One region of the Streptomyces sp. NPDC033180 genome, then DNA from elsewhere that is predicted to be linked to it. Evidence: riboswitches for the same ligand, from Rfam matches in the RefSeq annotation. Region 1 holds a riboswitch; the other holds the start of a gene.
What was found. Region 1 has a riboswitch for cyclic di-AMP ahead of ACZ5WE_RS10780 (M23 family metallopeptidase). Riboswitches for the same ligand answer to the same signal wherever they lie in the genome.
Positions count from the first base shown of each region.

Region 2: another riboswitch for cyclic di-AMP. It lies ahead of ACZ5WE_RS22690 (C40 family peptidase); the one in region 1 lies ahead of ACZ5WE_RS10780 (M23 family metallopeptidase).

Region 1 covers NZ_JBVIPU010000003.1:21,212-24,608, forward strand. Annotated here, with positions in the region: gene ACZ5WE_RS10775 (aldo/keto reductase) at 1-150, opposite strand, end outside; gene ACZ5WE_RS10780 (M23 family metallopeptidase) at 313-1,401, opposite strand; cyclic di-AMP (ydaO/yuaA leader) riboswitch at 1,413-1,559, opposite strand; gene ACZ5WE_RS10785 (PP2C family protein-serine/threonine phosphatase) at 1,781-2,956, opposite strand; tRNA gene ACZ5WE_RS10790 (tRNA-Met) at 3,083-3,156, opposite strand; gene ACZ5WE_RS10795 (alginate lyase family protein) at 3,260-3,397, opposite strand, start outside.
Region 2 covers NZ_JBVIPU010000008.1:183,276-186,672, forward strand. Annotated here, with positions in the region: gene ACZ5WE_RS22685 (hypothetical protein) at 1-285, shown strand, start outside; gene ACZ5WE_RS22690 (C40 family peptidase) at 365-1,567, opposite strand; cyclic di-AMP (ydaO/yuaA leader) riboswitch at 1,576-1,732, opposite strand; gene pcrA (DNA helicase PcrA) at 1,976-3,397, shown strand, end outside.

The DNA.
Region 1 (3,397 bases):
GGTGTCGATGAAGTTGCCGCCCGCGGCGGTGTAGGCGTCGAGCACGGAGAAGGACTGCGCCTCGTCGGCCGTCCAGCCGAAGACGTTGCCGCCCAGGGCGAGCGGGAAGACCTCGAGGTCGGACGAACCAAGCTTGCGGAGAGAAGTCATACGGGGCTCAACGCCCTTACGGACCGCAGCATTCCGTAGAGCGGGATGCTGATTCCATCCGCGTACGGACATCGGCCATCGGGCAGCGGACAGCGGGCATGCCCAACCGGCAGCCCTGGCGTCGGGGGGTTGTCGCCAGGACCGCCGGGGTTCTGGGTCACCTCAGAGGGACTGGCCCTTGCCGCGCAGCCACGCCGCAGGGTCGACCCCGGTGGAGTCGCCGCCCGGGTGGACCTCCAGGTGGAGGTGGGCCCCGGTGACGTTGCCGGTCGCGCCGACACGGCCGATGGTCTCGCCGGTGGTGACCTTCTGGCCCGCGCTGACGTTCATCGAGGACTGGTGGCAGAACCACAGCTCGGTGCCGTCGTCGAGTTCGAGGATCGTGCGGTAGCCGTACGCCCCCGCCCAGCCGGCCTCCTTGATGGTGCCGGAGTGGATGGCCTTGATGGGCGTGCCCGTCGGGGCCGCGAAGTCCAGGCCCGTGTGGTAGCCGGAGGACCACATGGAGCCGGGCTGACCGAAGGTACCGGTGAGCGTGTACGACGCGACGGGAAGGGTGTAGCTCTTCGCGAGCTTGGCCAGGCGCTCCGCCTCGGCCTTGCGCTTGGCCTCCGCCTCGGCCTTCTTCTTCGCGGCGGCCTTCTCGGCGGCGATCTTCTTCTCGGCCGCGGACTGCTTGGCGGCGGCCTGTTCGGCGGCCTGCTTGACGGCCGCTTCTTCGGCCGCCTTCTGGACCGCGTCGTCCGCCTGGTCCTGCTGGTTCTCGGCCTGCTCCATGATGCGGGCGCGCAGTGCCTCGCCCGCGTCCGTGGTGCCCTGCTCGGCGTCGGTGGTGCTGACACCGGCGGCGCTCAGGGGCGCGGCGGCCACCGTCACGCCGTTGTCCGCGGCGGCGGAGTCGTTCGAGTCGTCGGATATCAAGGACCCCACGCCCGGAAGCGACTTGGCCTCCGGCAGCTGGTCCGTGACGGCCGACAGGTCCGGCATCTCGATGGCCACCGGGGGCTTGCCGCCCTGCGCGGTGGCGATGCCGCCCGCGCCGACGGCGGCGATGACGCCTACGCCCAGAACCGTGGAGCTGCGGGCGAGCCCGCCGCCACCCCGCTTGTGCACGCGGTGCCTGCCGCGGACGGGACGGATGGACTCCTCGGTGGGATTCCATTCCTCCCAGGAAGATTCATCGTCGTACCCACCGAAATCGTCGTCGTTCGGTACGTACACGCCTTGGGGGGCAGGGCGGTTGGACGCCACTGGGGCGCACTCCTTTCCTTCCTTCTCGCCTACCGGGTTAGCTGACGGGTTCGGAGCAGGAAGGTCTCCTACGAACATCTGGCACGGATGCACAGATGCCCGATTCACCCCAATTAGTGGTTCCCCGGCTCCCTTTCGGGATTAGGCGCGTGCGCGCGGAGCCGACTCGAGTGACGGCTGGGACGACCGCGCTGCGTTATCGAACGTTAATAGACAGCGGGGTCGTATTCCAAGCTGTTCCGACTGATCGTTAACGACTTTGGCCCGTACTTATCGGGACACCGGGGTCTGGAACGGGGCGAGTTGACCCCACTTCTTCACACACCGGAGCTTCACATCGCCTTGACAGTACGTCAGTTGTTATGCGGAGTGGGGTCTTTCAGTCACGGCCGGTGACATCGGCCGCCGCACCGACGCCGGCATCGCCCGTCACCGACGGCCGCCGCACCGCGAGCAGCGCCATGTCGTCGGTCCCCCGGCCCCCGGTGTGCCGCCGCACTTCCTCGACGAGCGTCGCCAGGAGCGCGTCGGGGCCGTGGGGCCCTGGGAAGATCCGGCCGCCGAGCCGGGCGGCCGGGTTGTAGAACTCGCCCCGGATGTCACGCGCCTCGGAGAGCCCGTCGGTGTAGAGCAGCAGCATCGCCCCCGGCGGGAACTCCGCCTCGTCCGCGCGGTCCGGCCAGGCGCCCAGTTCACCCATCCCGAGCGGCAGCGCGGGCTCGGTGGCGGACAGGACGCACAGCCGACCGTCGCCGCGCAGGAGCAGCGGCCCCGGGTGCCCACGGTTGATCAGACGCACCGGACCGTCACCGTGCGGGATCTCCGCGAGGACAGCGGTGGTGAACCCCTCGAAGGCGTCGAGCCCGTCGCGCCGCGTGCCCTCGCGCGCAAGGGCACGCTCCAGGCGCTGCGCCACGGCCTCCAGCGTGACCTCCTGCTCAGCGGCCTCCCGGAACGCCCCGATCACGACGGCGACGGCCGCCACCGCGCCCATCCCCTTCCCCCGGACGTCGCCGACGATGACGCGTACGCCGTGCGGAGTGTCCTGCACGGCGTACAGGTCACCGCCGATGAACGCGTCGGCCTCCGCGGCCTCGTACCGCGCCGCGACATCGAGACCCCCGATCCGGGGGTCCGGCTGCGGCAGTACGGCGCGCTGGGCGGCCTCGGCGATGGAGCGGGCGGAGGCGAGCTGTTCGTCGCTGCGGCGTACGACGCGGTTGATGAGGACGGCGAGGACGACGACGGTCACCACCGTGATCAGTTCGGTGACGGCTTCCACGTCGGTGGTGGTGGCGTTCTTGAAATGCAGGGCGAGCACGGCGGCGCAGGAACCGACACCGATGAGAGCGGTGCTGATCAGCGAGTAGAAGGGCGCGGCGACGAGCGGGGCGGCGGTGAAGAGGGGCACGGCGGTGAACCGGGGAGGGGTCGACGCGTCGTAGACGATCCCGACGACGATGAGCAGCAGGGGGAGAGCCCGCACGAGCGCCCGCTCGTGCCGCACATCGGGCCCCTTGCCGCCGCCCCCGCCGCTTCCTCCTCGCTGCCCCACTCACTCAGGGTTCCCGCAGCGGCGGCGCGGGGCGACCGGTGTGGGCCGACCGGGTTACCGGCCCGGTGAAGGCGGAAAACACCGAAGGCCCGGATCCATTTCTGGATCCGGGCCTTCGGTCTTTAGTAGCGGGGACAGGATTTGAACCTGCGACCTCTGGGTTATGAGCCCAGCGAGCTACCGAGCTGCTCCACCCCGCGCCGTTGAATGCAACTCTACGCCATCAGGGGGAGTGAAAGCGAACCGGTTGAGAACCACCGGCGAACGGAGACCCCCGAAGCCCCGAAAGGCCTCCGCCCCCGCTCAGGCGTTCTCCGCGTGCGTCAGCGTCTCCCAGGCCACGAACAGGTCGTCCGTCCCCTCGGACCGCTGCCGGAGCGTGAGCCTCTCCGTTTCCGGCAGGTCCAGCTGCAGCCGCTCCCGCAGGTGGTTGAGGCCGAC
Region 2 (3,397 bases), on a different contig from region 1:
CTCACCCAGATGAAGCAGATGGGCCAAGGCACGGCCCGATTCAACCCCGCGATGCTGCACGGCGCGCTCACGATGCTCGTCACGGGCGCGATCCTGGTGGGCCTCAACCGGGCGGACGACAACCCCGTCAATCACGTCAAGATCGGCATCAAGATGGCCGTCCTGATCGTGATCCTCGCGCTGGTCTACGTGAAACGGGACGAGGAGAAGGTGGACAAGGGGATGTTCGGCGCCGTCGGCGCGCTGACCGTCACGAACATCTTCATCGCCGTCCTGTGGACCTGACACGCACCCACGAGAAAGCGGCCCTCCACGCGCGCGTGGAGGGCCGCTTTCTCGTCTGACGGTTTCTCGTGGGCGGTGGTTACGCGGGGCGCACCACGCTGTGGATCGGCATGTAGTAGATCGACTCGACGCGGACGTTCGCGCCCGGCTTCGGGGCGTGGATCATCTTGCCGTCGCCGATGTAGATCCCTACGTGGCTGATGTCGTCGTAGAAGAAGACCAGGTCGCCCGGCTTGGCGTCGGCGGTCTTCACGGTCGTGCCGACCTCCACCTGGTCCCAGGTCGTACGCGGCAGGGAGATCCCCGCGGCCTTCCACGCGTCCTGGGTGAGCCCGGAGCAGTCGTAGGAGTCGGGGCCGGTGGCGCCCCACACGTAGGGCTTGCCGATCTGCGCCTCGGCGAAGTTGATCACCTTCGCGGCCTTCGTCGCGTACCCGCTGTCCGTGTCGCCGGAGCCTGCGCCCGAACCGGAACCGGAACCGGTGTCGGAACCGGAGCCCGAGTCCGGGGTCTCCTTGTTCTTCTCGCGCTCCTTGGCCGCGGCCTCTTCCGCCGCCTTGCGCTTGGCCTCCGCCTCGGCCTCCTGCTTACGCGCCAGCTCGGCGGCCTTGCGCTTGGCCTCTTCTTCCTTCTTCTTCTCGATCGCCGCGAGCCGCGCCTTCTCCTCGGCCGTCAGCTCCGAGAGCATCGTGCGCGCCTGGCCCAGCTTCTTCTGGACGGTGCGCTTGCTCGTCTTGAGCTCGTCCCGCGAGTCGCTCAGCGTCTCCAGGCTCTTGGCTGCCTTCGTGCGCTGCTTCGTCGCCGAGGCCTGCTGCGTCTGGTAGTCGTCGACCGCCTTCTTCTGGCGCGCGGTCAGCCGGTCCGACAGGTGATTCTGGTCGAAGTACCCCTGCGGGTCGTCGGCGAGCATCATCGTGGCGGTCTCGGAGACCCCACCGGTGCGGTACTGGGCCGCGGCGAACGTGCCCAGCTCCTGGCGGGCCTCGTTCAGCTTGTCGGTGCGCTCGGCCACGTCGTCGAGAAGGGTGTCGACCTTCTTGCGCTGCTTGTCGGTGCGCTCCTTGGCCGAGTTGTACTTCTGGGTGGCCACGCCCGCCTGCTGGTAGAGGTCGTCGACCTTCTTCTGGACCTCTTCGAGGCTGGGCTTCTCGGGCGCGGACGGTGCCGCCTGCGCACTCTGCGACAGGAGGGCCACGGAGGTGAGGGCTGCCGTCGTTATACCGAGGGCAGGGGTGGCGCGTAGGCCGGCAATGCGGGTCCGCGGCTTGCGGTGCGACGCCAAGGGAGGCGACTCCTTCCGTAGACCGCCTACCGGGTTAGCTGTCGGGTTCGGGCGGGTGGTTCCGGAAGGTTGCCCTACAGTCCCGTACTTCGTACGGGACCGATTCACCCCAAGTTCATCGTGGGTCCCCGGCTCCGAGGAGATCGAACTCGGCGGAGGCAGCCCGTTCCCGGCGGGGTTCGCCGGTGGGAGTACGAGCAGCCTGCGGAGCACGCTAGCCAACTCGTGTGGCCCGTGTGAAGGTTGATGTTCGATATGCCCGATACGTTTTCGTTACTTTACGAAGCTCTTGACGCGGGCACGCCGTGCCGTGACGGAGAGTGACCGGAAGCGGCCGAGGTGTAGGCGGATGGACGTGGCCGGAACCCGGGGCGGGTTGTCAGTGGGGCCGCCTAGACTCGGGAGGCGATGAGCAGCCTCTTTGATGACAGCTTCCTGGCGGACCTCAAGCCCTCGCGGGCTTCGGAGGAAGAGCCCCCGCCGCCGCCCGAGGACAGTGCTCCGGAGTCCGTTCCGGATGATCTGTTCGACGGGAAGTTCGACGCGCCCGTACCCCGGGACGCGCACTACCGCGGCGGTGCCCCGCGCCCCGTGATCGATCCGGCGGCCTTGCTCGACGGGCTGAACGAGAACCAGCGCGCGGCCGTCGTGCACGCGGACTCCCCGCTGCTCATCGTCGCGGGCGCCGGCTCCGGCAAGACCCGGGTCCTGACGCACCGCATCGCGTATCTCCTGGCCGAGCGGCACGTGCACCCGGGGCAGATCCTGGCGATCACGTTCACGAACAAGGCCGCGGGCGAGATGAAGGAGCGCGTCGAGCAGCTCGTCGGGCCGCGGGCCAACGCGATGTGGGTGTCGACGTTCCACAGTGCGTGCGTGCGGATACTGCGCCGCGAGTCGAAGACGATCGGCTTCACCTCCTCCTTCTCGATCTACGACGCCGCCGACTCCAAGCGGCTGATGGCGCTGGTCTGCCGGGACCTGGACATCGACCCGAAGAAGTTCCCGCCGAAGTCCTTCAGCGCCAAGATCTCGAACCTGAAGAACGAGCTGATCGACGAGGAGACCTTCGCGGGCCAGGCGGCCGATGGCTTCGAGAAGACGCTCGCCCAGGCATACGCGATGTACCAGTCGCGCCTGCGCGAGGCGAACGCCCTCGACTTCGACGACCTGATCATGACGACGGTCAACATGCTCCGCGCGTTCCCGGACATCGCCGCGCACTACCGCCGCCGCTTCCGCCACGTGATGGTCGATGAGTACCAGGACACCAACCACGCCCAGTACGCCTTGGTGCGCGAGCTGGTGGGCCCCTCCGGAGGCGAGGGTGACGACCCCGCCGAGCTGTGTGTCGTGGGTGACGCCGACCAGTCGATCTACGCCTTCCGCGGCGCCACGATCCGCAACATCCTCCAGTTCGAGGAGGACTACCCGAACGCGACCACGATCCTCCTCGAGCAGAACTACCGCTCCACGCAGACGATCCTGACCGCGGCCAACGCCGTCATCGAGCGCAACGAAAGCCGCCGCCCCAAGAACCTGTGGACCAACGCGGGCGCGGGCGCGGGCATCACGGGCTACGTCGCCGACACCGAACACGACGAGGCGCAGTTCGTCGCCGACGAGATCGACCGGCTCACCGACGCGGGCGACGCGAAAGCCGGCGACGTCGCGATCTTCTACCGGACGAACGCGCAGTCCCGTGTCTTCGAAGAGATCTTCATCCGCGTCGGCCTGCCCTACAAGGTCGTCGGCGGCGTCCGCTTCTACGAGCGCAAGGAGGTCCGGGACGTCCTCGCGTATCTGCGGGTGCTCGCCAACCCGGAGGAC